DNA from 4 places in the Mesorhizobium sp. 131-2-1 genome. Region 1 is predicted to be linked to each of the others. Evidence: predicted binding sites of a transcription regulator. Region 1 holds the regulator's gene; each other region holds the start of a gene.
The links. The regulator LexA, encoded in region 1, represses DNA repair genes until DNA is damaged. The targets are predictions, from matches to a motif close to TGTTCNNNNTGTGTTCNG.
Positions count from the first base shown of each region.

Region 1 (4,007 bases):
CGGCGATGATCGCCGTCTCGGCGTGGATTTCCGAACGCTCGCCGATCGATGCGGTCGGGCTGATCTCCATCCAATCCGTGGTTTTTGTGACGATTGCGCTGGTTATCGCAACCATGGCCACCACCTGGCTGCGACTGGCGGCCGTTCCCTTCGCTCTGGCCAGCCTGCTGACGGTCTCGAACGTCCGCACGCCGGACGTGCTCATCTCGGAGGACGCGCATCTGGTGGCAATGCCGATCGGCGGCGGCGAGCTCGCCATCAACAGGGCGCGGCCGAACGAATTCACCACTGACAATTGGAAACGTGCGCTGGTGGCCGAGACCATCGTCGAGCCGGAGACCTTCGAGACAGGGGACGCGCGCTTCGACATCGATCCGCTCGAGCTGCCGTCGGGCTCGCCGTTCTATTGCAAGGGCGGGCTATGCCTTGCCCGGCATCCGTCCGGCGCGATCGTGGCGCTCGCCGATGACCGCAAGACGGCGCGGCCGGCCTGCGCCTTCGCTGACCTCATCGTCATCGACGACGCCACCGCCTACAGCCCCTGCTGGAACTCGCTGGCCCTCGTCGTCACCAAGCGCCAGCTCGCTCGTTCGGGGAGTGCCGCCGTCTTCTTCGATCGACAATCAGCAACCGCACAGGCAACAATCCGCTACGCCGTCGAAAAGCCGTACCGGCCCTGGCACGAACAGCGCAGCTACTCACGCGAGGCGCGCGGCCTGCCGCCTTACGAGAGGCCCGAGCAGCCGGGCACCAAGCCGCAGCCCGCTCAGTAGCGCCGGATCAGCCCGACCAGCTTGCCTTGCACCTTGACCCTGTCGGGCCCGAAAATGCGGGTCTCATAGGCCGGGTTGGCGGCTTCGAGCGCGATCGATGCGCCCTTGCGGCGGAAGCGCTTCAGCGTTGCTTCCTCCTCGTCTACCAGCGCCACAACGATTTCACCGGGGCTCGCGGTGTCGGCGTTGCGGATGATGACCGTGTCGCCGTCGAAGATGCCGGCCTCGATCATCGAATCGCCCTTGACCTCCAGCGCATAGTGCTCGCCGCCCGAGATCATGTCCGGCGGCACCGAGATCGAATGCGTCTGGTGCTGTATGGCGTCGATCGGCACACCGGCGGCGATGCGGCCCATCACCGGGATCGACACCGCCGACACCGCGTCGTCATCGTTGCTTGGGGTGCGCGATGGCGACGCCGGTTTGATCTGCCGGCCGAGATTGCCCTGTCCGAGACTTCCCTGGATGACGCTCGGTGAAAATTTCTTCGCCGCATTGAGGCCGGGCGCGATCGAATCGGGCAGGCGCAGCACTTCCAGCGCACGCGCCCGGTTCGGCAGCCGGCGAATAAAGCCACGCTCCTCCAGCGCCGTGATCAGCCGGTGGATGCCCGATTTGGAGGCGAGATCGAGCGCTTCCTTCATCTCGTCGAATGAGGGCGGAATGCCGCTTTCCTTCAGACGTTCATGGATGAACATCAGGAGTTCATGTTGTTTGCGCGTCAGCATGGCGGCCCCCACGGGTTCTGAAACCAGAATCGGAAAAACAAACCCAGAACAAACACTATCTGTTCCAGTTGTGTTCCGCAACCGTTTAAAGTTTAATGAATGCGTTGACGTTTTGTTCAGCGTAGCATCAGCACGCGGCAAGCGTCGCCTGCGGCAGCGGCTGGGGCAAAGGGTTCCCGCACGACAAGGCCGTTGGCGTCGGCGAGCATGCGCAGCATCGAGGAGTCCTGGATGCCGAAGGGGGTGGCAACCAGTGAGCCGGCTTCTTCGCGGACCACGGCGCGCACGTAATCCTGCCTGAGATCATTGGCCTGCATCGCCGCGCCCAGCAGCGCCTCGCGCATGTCCTGCCGGAAGTCGCGGCCGCCGAGCCGCGCCAGCAGCGGCTTCAGGAACAATTGCGAGCAGACCAGGCTGGCGACAGGATTGCCCGGCAGGCCGATGCAGCGCGTGCGGCCCAGCCGGCCGAACATCAGCGGCTTTCCCGGGCGCATGGCGATCTTCCAGAAATCGAGCGTCATGCCTTCGCCGGTCAGCACGTCGTGGATCAGATCGTGGTCGCCGACCGAGGCGCCGCCCAGCGTGACAATGACGTCGGCCTCCTGCTCGACCGCCTGCCTGACCAGCGCGGCGATCGCTTCCTTGCGGTCGGCGGCGATGCCGAGATCGAGCGCGCGGGCGCCGACCGATTGCGCGGCGGCGGCGACGCCATAGGCGTTGGATGAAATGATCTGGTCGGGACCGAGCTCGCTGCCGGGCGGCAGCAGTTCGTCGCCGGTGGCGATGATGGCGACCAGCGGCCGCTTCACCACGCTCAAACGCGGATGATTGGCGGATGCCGCCAACGACAGTGCCGCGGGATCAAGCAGGCGGCCCCTTTCGAGCAGCACATCGCCTTGCGCGAAATCGAGTCCGACGCGGCGGATGTTGCGGCCTTGCGCCGTCGGCTCGGTCACCTCGACCGTGCCGCCGCCGAGGTCCCTGACATTCTCCTGGATGACGATGGTGTCGGCGCCCTCGGGTACCGGCGCGCCGGTGAAGATGCGCACGGCTTGCGACGCGCCGACGCTGCCGTCGAAGCCGCGGCCGGCCGGCGCCATGCCGATCACCGAAAGCCGCGCCGGCACCGATGCGACATCGGCGGCGCGCGCTGCATAGCCGTCCATGGCGGAGGCGTTGAAGGGCGGTTGCGTGCGCAATGCCACCACGGGCTCGGCCAGAACCCGACCGGTGGCGTCGATCAGCGCCACGCTTTCGCTGGCCTGCGGTGCAGCTCCGTCCAGCAGGCGCTCGAGCGCCTCGGCGACCGGGACCAGCGCCATCAGGCGCTTTCCGCGCGTCCGGCCGACTTGTAGTCGCCGGACTTGCCGCCGGTCTTCTCGACCAGCCTGATGCCGGAGATCACCATAGCGCGGTCGGCGGCCTTGGCCATGTCGTAGATGGTGAGGCAGGCGACCGAGGCCGCCGTCAGCGCTTCCATCTCGACGCCGGTCTTGCCGGTGACGCGAGCAAGCGCGGTGACCCTCAGGCCGGGCAAGGACGTGTCCGGTTCGATCTCAACGGAAACCTTGGTGAGAAGCAGCGGGTGGCAGAGCGGGATCAATTCATGCGCGCGTTTCGCCGCCATGATGCCGGCAATGCGCGCCGTGCCCAGCACGTCGCCCTTCTTGGCGTCGCCGGCAAGGATCATCTCCAGCGTTTCGGCGCGCATCGAGACAAAACCCTCGGCGATTGCGGTGCGCACCGTCTCGGCCTTGTCGCCGACATCGACCATGTTGGCTTCGCCCGAAGCGCCGAGATGGGTGAGGGCGGCCGCCATGCTCAGATCGCCATAGAGCGATGTGCGTCCCTTCGGACGCACAAACTACGCTCTATCACTTCAAATCTATGCATCGTGCTCTCCGAAAATCGATTCCGATTTTCGGGCCGATGCATCCGGCGCCTTGCCCGTGAGCAGAAGCTGCGTCGCGGCGGCCACGTCGGCCTGCCGCATCATGCTCTCGCCGACCAGGAAGGTGCCGATCTTGCTCTTCTCCAGCCGGCGGCAGTCCTGATGCGTGAAGATGCCGCTTTCGCTGACCAGCAGCCGGCCTGCCGGCACCATCGCCGCCAGCCGCTCCGAGACATCGAGGCTGGTCTCGAACGTCCTGAGGTCGCGGTTGTTGATGCCGATCAGCCGCGACGAGAGCCGGAGCGCCCGCTCCATTTCGGCCTCGTCATGCACCTCGACCAGCGCCTCCATGCCGAGGTCGAAGGCCGTTGCTTCGAGCTCCTTGGCCATCGCGTCGTCGACGCTCGCCATGATGATCAGGATGGCGTCGGCGCCCCAGGCGCGGGCCTCGAACACCTGATAGGGGTCGAACAGGAAATCCTTGCGCAGCGCGGGCAAGGCGACTGCGGCTCGTGCCGCGGTGAGGAATTCCGGCGCGCCCTGGAAGGATGGCGCGTCGGTCAGCACCGACAGGCAGGCGGCGCCGCCTTTCGCGTAGGCCCTGGCCAGCGCCGG
Region 1 covers NZ_AP023247.1:3,528,356-3,532,362, forward strand. The annotation lists gene JG743_RS17030 (ComEC/Rec2 family competence protein) at 1-773, shown strand, start outside; gene lexA (transcriptional repressor LexA) at 767-1,501, opposite strand; gene JG743_RS17040 (molybdopterin molybdotransferase MoeA) at 1,618-2,823, opposite strand; gene moaC (cyclic pyranopterin monophosphate synthase MoaC) at 2,823-3,320, opposite strand; gene trpC (indole-3-glycerol phosphate synthase TrpC) at 3,387-4,007, opposite strand, start outside.

Region 2 (4,007 bases), 1.4 Mb from region 1:
GCTTCACGCGGGTGATGCGGTCAATGTTCTCGACGATCAGGACCACGTCATTGGGTATCTTGCCGGTCCTGACATCGCTGACGAATTGGCCAAGGCTGGCTTCAAGGTTCGCGCCCTTGAAGGCGGAGATACCTTCGTCGGTCAACTTCTGGTCCAGCGTCAGCCCATGCGCCGCACAGAACTCCTCGGCATTCTTAGTCTGTCTGGCAAGGCTGTCGCCCTGTGTCTGCTTGCCGGAACTCCAGCGAGCGTACGAAATCGCGGTGCGGCCCTTGAGGTCTCGGGGTTGTAGCATAGCGGATGGCGTCTCCGTGGGTGTCTGGAGACGCCGGGGATATCAGTCTGCAGAGTTACTGTCTAGTCCAGGTCTGGCTCTTGCAGATCAGGCCGCCAAGCACGCAGCCGCTCATCTTCAGCGACGTGCCCGAAAGCGTCGCTTTGCCGGAATAGGTCTTGTCATTTGCCGGATCGGTGATGCTGCCGGCATATTTGTTGTCGCCTGCCGGCTTGAGCGAGCCGATGGTCTTGCCGGCATATTTGCCGGTTTTCAGCGTGATGGAAAACGCGTCGCTCCCGCCGATCGCCGCCGTATCGCCGGCCTGCGTCTTCCAATTGCCTTCGATCGGATCGGCAAAGGCCGTGCCGGCCAGGATCAAGGTGGCCGCTACGGCCAGGCTCACTTTTCGCAACATTTCTGTCCTCCCTATAGGTTTCGGTGGGCTCCGTCCCGCCTTCCTACCCCTTACGCAAACGTAAGCTAATCCAGCTTCCGGCAAAACGAAAGCGGTGCCGCCGGGGAAGGTTGCAGGATTTTGCCGCCCCCCCTTCAACGCGGAAATGAACGGATCGCTTCGTCGTCTTTGGTTCCCGTGGTTAGCGGAGTCTTGACCCGGTCGTTCGAAGTTTTCGTCAAATTTGCCGCAAACAGGCTGAATTGCGGGCTTTGTATGCTTAACGAATTTGAGCGTTTACCTCTTGTTTTAGCTTTGTTTTCCTCAAATTAAGCACGCCATTTAACGACGGATTCAAGGCTCGGCTTCATCCTCGAAAGCATCGAAAGAGCGGCCCCCCGAGGGATACCAAGGGACAGAAGGAGGCAGCTCTCGGGAGCCAGACAGGGGATTGAAATGGCACGTTTTGAAATGCTTGAAGCCGGCTTCGGCGCCATGGGGGCAACCGCCCAGGCCGACATTCTTTTCGAACTGGGCATGATGTATGCGACCGGCCGCGATTGCGAGACCGACGTCGTGGCCGCCCACAAATGGTTCAACATCGCCGCGATCAAGGGTTCGGTCCGCGCCGCCGCGTTGCGCTCGGAACTATCGGCGGCCATGTCCAAGGCCGAGATCGCCCGGGCGCTGCGCGAAGCGCGCGAATGGATGACGATGCACTGAGGAATAACGAGGGCGGAAACGCTTCGGGCCAAGGCCGCGCAAGACGGCCGGTGCCAGGGACAAGGCCGCGGCAAGACGGCTGGACGAACAGGAAGACAGGGAAGCGAGTGGGGTTTTCGGGCGCGGGGGCGTTCGGGGAAGCTCGTTTGGCAAAAGCCGCGACCGGCCGGGACAAGGCCGGCGCGGCTTTTGCCGTTTTGGGCCATGATCCCAAAAAGTGGGACCCGGCTTTCGGAAAGATCAGGGTCAAACAAGAGTTTCCAGCCACGCGCACAGGCCCAATCGAGTACCGTCGATGCGCCAAGACATGCCGGACGAAGGGTGAAATTGTCCGGCCTCTCTGAGAAGAAGCGCGGCCGGACCGGCCGCGCGATAGTGGAGGAGTTATCGCTATGAAAAAATTGGGTATTTTGAGCGCGGCCGCATTGGGCCTGATGATGAGCGCTCCCTTGGCGTTTGCCGACGACATCACCATTTCGGTGGTCGGCCCGATGACCGGACAGCTTGCCACGATCGGCGACCAGTTCAAGCAGGGCGCGCAGGCCGCCGCCGACGCCATCAACGCCGCCGGCGGGGTCAACGGCAACCAGATCAAGCTCGACATCCAGGACGACCAGTGCGATCCGAAGCAGGCGGTTTCGGTCGCCAACCGCATCGTCGCCGACGGCACCAAATTCGTCGACGGCCATGCCTGCTCGGGCTCCAGCATTCCGGCCTCCGCCGTCTATGCCGAAGCCGGCACGCTGATGATGAGCCCCGCCTCGTCGAACCCGGTGCTTACCGACGCCGCCGCCAAGGCCGGCTGGCCGACGATCATGCGCCTCTACACGCGCGACGACGCGCAGGGCGCCTTCATCGGTCCGTGGATCGCCAAGAAATATGCCGGCAAGAACGTTGTCATCCTGCATGACAAGAGCGCCTACGGCCAGGGCGTGGCCGACGCCGTCAAGGCGACGATGAATGCCGGCGGCCTCACCGAGGTGGATTATGAAGGCATCAATGCCGGCGAGAAGGACTATTCGGCCCTCGTCACCAAGCTGAAGGAACTGAAGGCCGACGTCGTCTATTTCGGCGGCTATCACCCTGAAGCCGGCCTTATTCTGCGCCAGGCGGCCGAGCAGAACGTCAAGTTCCAGCTGATCATGCCGGACTCGATCGCCTCGCCGGAATTCTGGCAGGTCGCCGGGCCGGCCGGCGAAGGCACGATGTTCGTCTTCCCGTCCGATCCGCAGGCCAAGCCGGAAGCCAAGGACGCCGTCGCCAAGATCAAGGCAGGCGGCTTCGTGCCGGAAGGCTTCACGCTGTTCTCCTACGCCGTGGTCCAGGCTTTCGCCGAGGGCATCAAGCGCGCCGGCAGCGACGACCCGGCCAAGGTGGCGGACGCGCTGAAGAACGGCCAGCCGATCAGCACCGTTGTCGGCGACGTCATCTTCGACGAGAAGGGCGACCTGAAGAACGCCAGCTACGACATCAACCAGTGGCACGACGGCAAATACGCGCCGATCCAGCCGTAATCTTGCCTGCCTGACAGTTGGAAATGGCCGGATCTATTCCGGCCATTTCCATTTTTTATGTCTGCATCTCTTCGGCGAAGCGCACCAGCACGGTGCCGTCGCTGACCTGCGCGCCCTCGGCCGCGATCTCGGCGATCACCCCGTCATGCGGGGCCGCGATGGTGTGCTCCATCTTCATCGCCTCCAGGATCAAGAGCGGTTGGCCCTTGATGACGGCATCGCCCTTTGCCGCGCGCACCAGCTTGACCAGGCCCGGCATCGGCGCCCGTAGGCTGCCCGAGGCGGCTGCGGCCTCGTCGGCCTTTGCCAGCGGGTCTGGCACCACGAAACTGTAGCCGACGGCATCGTCGAACACGGTGACGTGGCCTGGCCAGCGGGCGAGGCGAGGGGCGGTCCTGAGGTCGTGGGAATTGACCTCTTCGTAGGGCGCTTCGAGCGCCACTTGGAAGCGGCCGTCCGGCCGCACCGAAACGCGCGCGAGGATATCCTCCTCGCCGAGGCGCAGCCGGGTGCGGCGCTCCACCGTGTGGAAATGCGCGTAGCCGGCGAGCGACGACCAGGGATCGCTGCTCGGTGCCTGCGCGCTGGCGCCGGAGGCGGCTAGCGCCGCGGCGGCAATGATCTCGCCGTTCGGAGGGGCGACCGCCACCAGTTCATCCTGATGCCGGCCGATCAGCCCGGTGTCGACATCGCCCGCCACGAAATCGGCATCCGCGGCGAGCGCTGCAAGAAAGGCGGTGTTGACGGTTGAGCCGGCGACTTCGGTTCGTGCCAGCGCCTTGCGCAGCGCTTCGAGCGCCGAGGGCCTGTCCTTGCCATGCGCCACCAGCTTGGCGATCATCGGATCGTAGAAGGGCGAGATCGCATCGCCCGCGCGCACGCCGGTCTCGATGCGTATGGCGGCATCCTCCGGCCCGGCATCCGGGAATTTCAGATGATGCAGCGTGCCCGTCGCCGGCAGGAATCCCTTGGCAGCGTCCTCGGCATAGATGCGTGCTTCGAAGGCATGGCCGGCGAGTTGGATCTCGCCTTGCGTCTTGGGCAGTTTCTCGCCGGCAGCGACGCGAAGCTGCCATTCGACCAGATCGACGCCGGTGAC
Region 2 covers NZ_AP023247.1:4,918,289-4,922,295, reverse strand. The annotation lists gene JG743_RS24160 (recombinase family protein) at 1-295, opposite strand, end outside; gene JG743_RS24155 (DUF2147 domain-containing protein) at 351-692, opposite strand; gene JG743_RS24150 (sel1 repeat family protein) at 1,128-1,394, shown strand; gene JG743_RS24145 (ABC transporter substrate-binding protein) at 1,787-2,908, shown strand; gene JG743_RS24140 (acetyl/propionyl/methylcrotonyl-CoA carboxylase subunit alpha) at 2,964-4,007, opposite strand, start outside.
Region 2: JG743_RS24150 (sel1 repeat family protein) is a predicted target of LexA. The motif match lies at 977-994, and genes of this name have one in related genera.

Region 3 (4,007 bases), 2.2 Mb from region 1:
CAAAAGCGTCACAATTCCAAGTGGTTTGTGCAGTGCAAGATCGATTAATGCTGCATGGCGGCCGGAATATGCTGCGCAGCGAAGCCGGGACTGACGCCACGGTCGCCGCAGGCCTGCTTGCGGCGCATGGCCGGCATGCCCATTTCCGGTTTGACTTGGCCCCGGGAAAGGGCAAGAAAGTTCCTCAACGATACCCTAAAAAACGACACCTCGAAGTCTGGAGAAGAAAATGTCCGCATCCAATGGCATAGTTGTCGCCAGTGCCGCGCGCACAGCAGTCGGCTCCTTCAACGGCAGCTTCGCCGCCACTCCGGCGCACGAGCTCGGCGCCGCCGTCATCAAGGAGTTGCTCGCGCGAGCCAACGTCGAACCCTCGGAAGTCGACGAGGTGATCCTCGGCCAGGTGCTGACCGCCGCTCAGGGGCAGAACCCGGCCCGTCAGGCGTCGATCAACGCCGGCCTGCCCAAGGAGACCACCGCCTGGGGCCTCAACCAGGTTTGCGGCTCTGGCCTGCGCGCGATCGCGCTCGGCATGCAGCAGATTGCCACCGGCGATGCCAAGGTGATCGTCGCCGGCGGCCAGGAATCGATGTCGCTCTCGGCCCACGCCCAGCATCTGCGTGCCGGCGTCAAGATGGGCGACTACAAGATGATCGACACCATGATCAAGGACGGATTGTGGGATGCCTTCAACGGCTATCACATGGGCAACACCGCCGAGAACGTCGCCCGCCAGTTCCAGATCACCCGCGACGACCAGGACCAGTTCGCGCTGGCCTCGCAGAACAAGGCCGAGGCCGCGCAGAAGGCCGGCAAGTTCAAGGATGAGATCGTCGCCTTCACCATCAAGGGCAGGAAGGGCGACACCATCGTCGACCAGGACGAGTACATCCGCCACGGCGCGACGCTGGATGCCATGACCAAGCTGAAGCCCGCCTTCGACAAGGACGGCACGGTCACGGCAGCCAATGCCTCCGGCATCAATGACGGCGCCGCCGGCGCGCTGTTGATGAGCGAGGCCGAAGCCGCCCGGCGCGGCATCACCCCGCTGGTCCGCATCGCCTCCTGGGCGACCGCCGGCGTCGATCCGGCGATCATGGGCACCGGCCCGATCCCAGCCTCGAAGCGGGCGCTAGAGAAGGCCGGATGGTCGGTCAAGGACCTCGACCTCGTCGAGGCCAACGAGGCCTTCGCCGCGCAGGCCTGCGCCGTCAACAAGGGCATGGGCTGGGATCCGTCGATCGTCAACGTCAATGGCGGCGCGATTGCCATCGGCCATCCGATCGGCGCTTCCGGCGCCCGTGTCTTCAACACGCTGGTCTTCGAAATGCGCCGCCGCGGCGCCAAGAAGGGTCTTGCCACGCTTTGCATCGGCGGTGGCATGGGCGTCGCCATGTGCGTGGAAGCACTCTGAGCTCAGCGAATAGCGAATAGGGAGTAGCGAATAGAGAAGAAAGGCGTCGCGCGATGGGACGACAGATCCCTATTCGCTACCCTCTATTCGCTCAGACGATTTAATGGGAGGACCACATGAGCAAAGTAGCAATCGTCACCGGCGGGTCGCGCGGCATCGGCGCGGCGATATCGATCGCTTTAAAGAAGGCCGGCTATTCGGTTGCCGCGAACTATGCCGGCAATGACGAGGCCGCCGCGAAGTTCAAGGCCGCGACCGGCATCCCGGTCTACAAATGGTCGGTCGCCGACTACGACGCCTGCGCCGCCGGCATCAAGCAGGTCGAGGCCGACCTCGGCCCGGTCTCGGTGCTGGTCAACAATGCCGGCATCACCCGCGACGCCATGTTCCACAAGTTGACGCGCGAGCAGTGGAAAGAGGTTATCGACACCAACCTGTCGGGCGTCTTCAACATGACGCATCCGCTGTGGGGCGGCATGCGCGACCGCAAGTTCGGCCGCGTCATCACCATCTCCTCGATCAACGGCCAGAAGGGCCAGGCCGGCCAGGTCAACTATTCCGCCGCCAAGGCCGGCGACATCGGCTTCTCCAAGGCGCTGGCTCAAGAGGGCGCCCGCGCGGGCATCACCGTCAACGTCATCTGCCCCGGCTACATCGCCACGGAGATGGTCAAGGCGATCGACGAGAAGGTGCTCAACGAGCGCATCATCCCGCAGATCCCGGTCGGCCGGCTGGGCGAGCCGGAAGAAGTCGCGCGCTGCGTCGTCTTCCTCGCTTCCGACGATGCCGGCTTCATCACCGGCTCGACCATCACAGCGAATGGCGGCCAGTACTTCGTTTGACGCCTCGCGCCGGGAAATACGCATCGACAAAAACGGGCCGGGAAACCGGCCCGTTTTTGTTTGTCGCCTCTCCGCTGCACAGGCCCTCGCGTGACGCCTTGCCCCGATCTGGCACGCAAGGGTTAACGGCTGGCGCGCGGCCTGTGCAAAAGCCGGTGCCTAACCTGTGGATTCTCGGTGGAAAACCTGCCTGCGACACAACATGTTGGGGTGAACAAACCAAGAAAATACCGACATCGCTGATTCGTCGCCGATTCGTTCCGGCTTTGACCGGAACGTTAACGCCGAGGGCCGGGAAACGTGTCCGAATGATTAAGATCCGTTAGGAAATGTCAAGAATTTCATAATCTTGGGCGAGGCCAGACGGACAGGCCAGTCGTTCATCGGCAAAGGTTAACGGCGACGCGCGACTCGCATTCGCCCTGCATGAATCGGGCCAATCAAGAGATTCAGCATGTGGTGAGACTCATCGTCAAAAAATCCACATGTAGCCGTGAACAAACCCTGAATCTCGGCGAGTCAGTGATTCGTCGCCGATTCGTTCCAGACTCGTTCCAACCGTTAAACGGCGGCGGATTTCGCACCCTCACACGACCCATGGAGACTGACGGCGGAACATTCCGCTTTCGCTTCGCGCTCGAAATCCCTATGTGTCGGCTGTCACACGCGCCATCGCTGGCGCGCCCCCGACAACCAGCGGCAGAAAGTCCATTTCCGGGCCGATGAACGTCCAGCCGAAACACCCCCAGCCGTTGATCCTTTCCGGCCGCGACGTGACGGCCGTGCTTGGGCCCACCAACACCGGCAAGACCCACCTCGCCATCGAGCGCATGGTTGCGCATGAGAGCGGCGTCATCGGCCTGCCGCTCAGGCTCCTGGCGCGCGAGGTCTATACGCGCGTCTGCGAGAAGGTCGGCGCCCACAAGGTGGCGCTGATCACCGGCGAGGAGAAGATCCAGCCGGCGGGCGCCAGATACTCGGTCTGCACGGTTGAGGCGATGCCGCGCGAGACCGATGCGGCCTTCGTCGCCATCGACGAGGTGCAGCTTGCCGGCGACCTCGAGCGCGGCCACATCTTCACCGACCGTATCCTGCATCTGCGCGGCCGCCAGGAAACGCTGCTGCTCGGCGCAGCCACCATGCAGGGCATCCTGCAGCGCCTGCTGAAGGGCGTCTCGGTGGTGACGCGCCCCAGGCTGTCGCACCTTGCCTATGCCGGTTCGAAGAAATTGACCCGCCTGCCCCGGCGCACCGCGATCGTCGCCTTCTCCGCCGACGAGGTCTATGCCATCGCCGAGCTGATCCGCCGCCAGCAGGGCGGTGCCGCCGTCGTGCTCGGCGCGCTCTCGCCGCGCACCCGAAACGCGCAGGTGGCGCTGTTCCAGTCGGGCGACGTCGACTACCTCGTCGCCACCGACGCCATCGGCATGGGGCTCAACCTCGACCTCGACCACGTCGCATTCGCCCAGAACCGCAAGTTCGACGGCTACCAGTACCGCAACCTGACAGCGGCCGAGCTCGGCCAGATCGCCGGCCGCGCCGGCCGGCACCTGCGCGACGGCACGTTCGGCGTCACCGGCCAGGTCGATCCGCTGGACGAGGATCTGGTCCAGAAGATCGAGAGCCATGAGTTCGACCCGGTGAAGGTCATGCAATGGCGCACTGCCGATTTCGATTTCTCCAGCCTCGACGCGCTGAAGCGCTCGATCGAGACCAACGCTCCGGTGGAGGGCCTGACACGCGCCCTGCCG
Region 3 covers NZ_AP023247.1:1,283,290-1,287,296, reverse strand. The annotation lists gene JG743_RS06270 (acetyl-CoA C-acetyltransferase) at 230-1,414, shown strand; gene phbB (acetoacetyl-CoA reductase) at 1,531-2,256, shown strand; gene JG743_RS06260 (helicase-related protein) at 2,979-4,007, shown strand, end outside.
Region 3: JG743_RS06260 (helicase-related protein) is a predicted target of LexA. The motif match lies at 2,796-2,813, and genes of this name have one in related genera.

Region 4 (4,007 bases), 2.3 Mb from region 1:
AAATCCTCCATCGCCGGATAAAGGATCTCCTCCACCGCCGGATTGAGGCGGTGGATCTCGTCGATGAACAGCACGTCGCGGTCTTCGAGATTGGTGAGCAGCGCAGCGAGATCGCCGGCCTTGGCGATGACCGGCCCGGAGGTCGAGCGGAAATTGACGCCGAGCTCGCGCGCCATGATCTGCGCCAGCGTCGTCTTGCCGAGGCCCGGTGGGCCGACAAACAGCACATGGTCGAGCGCCTCGCCACGGCCCTTGGCGGCATCGACGAAGACCTTGAGATTGGCCCTGACCGCCGCCTGGCCGACGAACTCGTCGAGCGACTGCGGCCGCAAGGTCTGGTCGGCATCCTCGCCGCGCTTGTCGGGGGCAATGAGGCGGGGCGAAAGGTTCATGCCGCTTTCCTTGCATACGGCAGGGACCAGGACAAGCGTAGGCTCACCGCGCCAGTTCCTTCAGGCCGAAGCGGATCAACTTCGAGGCGTCGGCGTCCTCGCCGGCCGTCTTCAGCGCCGCCGAAACCGCATTGGCCGCGATGTCGCGCGAATAGCCGAGATTGACCAGCGCCGAGACGGCATCGGCGATCGGCGCCGGCGCCACGCCCTCGCCGAGCTCCTGCTTCAGCCCGATCGTGCCGGAGGCGGCGCCCGCATAGGCCGGCGCCTTGGCCTTCAGTTCGGTGACGATGCGCTCTGCCACCTTCTTGCCGACGCCCGGCGCGCGGGAGACCATGGCAATGTCACGCAAAGCGATCGCGTTGGCGAGGTCGGCCGGCGCCAGCGTCGAGAGGATGGCCAGCGCCACCTTGGCGCCGACGCCCTGCACATTGTTCATCAGCAACCGGAACCATTCGCGCTCCAGCGCCGACTGGAAACCGTAGAGGCGGATCATATCCTCGCGCACATAGGTCTCGATGAACAGCACCACCGCCTCGCCCGGCGACGGCAGCGATGCCAGCGTGCGTGCCGAACAATAGGCGACGTAGCCGACGCCATGCACGTCAACGAGGCAATAGTCCTCGTCGATCTCGTCCAGCGTGCCCTTGAGCTTGCCGATCATGGCTGTCCCCTCACGCCAGCGCCGCCATCCGATAAGCGACGCTCTGCCGGTGATGCGCGTGGCAGATGGCGATGGCCAGCGCATCGGCGGCGTCGTCGGTGTCGAACACCGCTTTCGGCATCAGCACCTTGACCATCATGTGGATCTGCTTCTTGTCGCCGTGACCGACACCGATCACCGCCTTCTTGACGGCGTTGGGGGCATATTCGGCGACCACCAGCCCGGCGCGCGCCGGCACCAGCATGGCGATGCCGCGCGCCTGGCCGAGTTTCAGCGTCGCCGTCGCATCCTTGTTGACGAAGGTCTGCTCGACCGCGGCCTCGTGTGGCATGGCCTGATGCAGGACTTCGACCAGCCCGTCATGCAGTTGGCAGAGCCTGATCGCGAGCGCCGCCTTGTCGTCGGAACGCACCGTGCCGGAGGCGACGAAACGCAACGAATTGCCGAGGCTCTCGACGATGCCCCAGCCGGTGCGCCTCAGCCCCGGATCGATGCCGATGATGCGAATCGCGTCCCCCATGCGCCAAGTCTACCTCCGACGCAGGGCGATGCCAGCAAAATGTGAACAAACCAGAAACGATGTCTCGCAGCAGCTCAGCGGCTGCTTGAGAATTCGCCCCGACGAGAGAGGATATGATCTTTCAGCCGCGGGCGAAGGCCGTGTTGAGCAGGCTGATCTGGTCGGAGACCGGATTGACGCGGCGGGCGACCGGCGGCGTGTCGGCCAACGCGTTGCCGTAGATCTCCTCGTCCATGCGGCGCACCAGCGCCTGCAGGCGCAGCGAGCGGGTGACGAGGTCGAGAAAATCCTTCGGCAGTTCGTTCCAGCCGAGCGCCTCGTCATGCGCGGACGCGGTGTCGAGCCGCACCTTGGACTTTTCCGAGGCGACCTGGTCGCGGGTCATCTCGCCGGAATTCGCGGCGCGCTGCAGAAGCAGCCAGGACGCAACCTGCATCAGCCTGGTGGTCAGTCGCATCGATTCGGCGGCGTAGAGCGTCGCTGCCGTCCGCGACAGTTTCTTGGCCTCGGCCCGACCCTTGCCGTCGAGATATTCGGCGGCCTGTTCGACGAGGCCCATGCCCTCCTGATAGAGCGGCTTGAAGGATTGGGAGAAAACCCGGCGCTCCGCCAATTTGATGGTTTTCGCGCTTCCCTTGGAAGGCTCGTTCATCGATACGCCCCTGCACTGCCGCAAGCCGAATCAGCACTCTTGCCGTAACGCCCTGCACCCTAAAACGACTAGGCTTGAAAATGCGCTTCGCCGCAGGTGAAGGCAAGCACATGTTTAACGAAGGGTTAACGCCCCGGCCGACGGTTCCCGCAGACAAAAAAAGAGCCGCGGATAAGGCGGCTCTCAGGAGTTTAACAGGGAGGCGTCAAACAAAGTGGCTCCAACCACTCGGTAAGAATCCAGATCACTGGATGTGGATAGTAAACGCCTGTAAAGCTTAATGAAGTCTTAACGGCGCCGAGATTTTTTTACCAAGCGCCCCGCTTCTGTGCCGTAACAGAACAGCCGACGCTGCCCGCGCGGGTGCGAAAACCCGGTGCTCTCGGCGCCACGAAACACACCGGCCGCTGGCGCGACATCGTTCCGAAACACGCCCCAGGCTAAACGCCCGCTCCTCTGAGCCGGCGGGCAAATCCGCTCGACCGCAAATCGCCAGGAGCACCCATGGATTGGTATTCGATCGTCAAATTTCTTCACGTCGTCTCGGCCACTTTATGGGTCGGCGGCGGTTTCGCGTTGTTCCTGCTTGGCCTGCTTGCCGAACGCGCCGGAAACATCGAGGGCAAGCTGCAGGCGATGCATGCCACCGGTCAATTGGGCAACCGCTACTTCGCGCCGATGTCGATGCTGACGCTGCTCTTCGGGCTCATCATGTGCGGCTTCTGGGTAGGCTTCTCCGACCTGTGGATCCTGATTGGCCTTGCCGGATACGCCACGACCTTCGCGATCGGCATGCTCGTGTTCAAGCCGAGCGCCGACCGCATGGCCGCCATGATTGCAAAGGACGGCGTGACGCCGGCAGCCCTTTCCGTGGGCCAGCGCATCATGAGCGCCGCCCGGTTCGACTATTCGGTGATGCTGGTGATCATCGCCGACATGGTGCTCAAGCCGACCGCGCATGGCATCGCCATCCTGGCCGGCATGGCTCTGGTGGTGGCGGCGGGCGCCACGCTGGCCTTCGGCGGCAACCGCCGGCTGGTGGAGAGCGCCGCCTGACAGCGCAGTTGGCGAGGGCGGCCGGATGGTTGCCCTCGCCGCCTAGATCAGGCCGGCGATCCCGTCCCAGAGCAGCTTGACTGCAACGATGGCCACGGTCGCATAGGTGAACGGATAAAAAACCTCCGGCCGCATGCGCCGCACCAGCCAGGCGCCGGCGATGGTCGCCAGCGGCGCCAGCGGCATCAGCACCGCCGATGCCGTCAGGTTGGTGGTGTCGAACTGGCCGAGCGCGAAATAGGGGATCAGCTTCAGCGCATTGGTGGCGGCGAAGAATATCGCCGATGTGCCCGACAGCACTTTCGGGTCGAGCCGGATCGGCAGCACATAGACCTGGAAGGGCGGGCCGCCGACATGGGCAACGAAGCTGGTGAAGCCGGCGACAGTGCCCCAGAAGGCGGCAGCCACCCGGTTGGGCGCCGCGGCGTGGTCGGCGCCGTGGCGGAATTGCAGGTAGAGCCAGCGCAGCACGAAGATCAGCGCGACGGCGCCGACGATCAGCCGCACCATCTCCTCGGTGACCAGCGCCGCCGTCAGCCAGCCGAGCCCGATGCCGATCACCGCGCCCGGCATCATGTCGACCAGCATCTTGCGGTCGTAGACGCCCCACCATGTCCAGACCGAGACGATGTCCATCAGGCACAGGATCGGTAGCAGGATGGCGGCCGCCTGCACCGGCGGCATGGCCAGCGCCATCAGCGGCACGCCGACGAAGCCGACGGC
Region 4 covers NZ_AP023247.1:1,236,660-1,240,666, reverse strand. The annotation lists gene ruvB (Holliday junction branch migration DNA helicase RuvB) at 1-392, opposite strand, end outside; gene ruvA (Holliday junction branch migration protein RuvA) at 436-1,056, opposite strand; gene ruvC (crossover junction endodeoxyribonuclease RuvC) at 1,067-1,576, opposite strand; gene rcdA (protease adaptor protein RcdA) at 1,698-2,228, opposite strand; gene JG743_RS06055 (DUF2269 family protein) at 2,733-3,284, shown strand; gene JG743_RS06050 (sulfite exporter TauE/SafE family protein) at 3,327-4,007, opposite strand, start outside.
Region 4: ruvC (crossover junction endodeoxyribonuclease RuvC) is a predicted target of LexA. The motif match lies at 1,618-1,635, and genes of this name have one in related genera.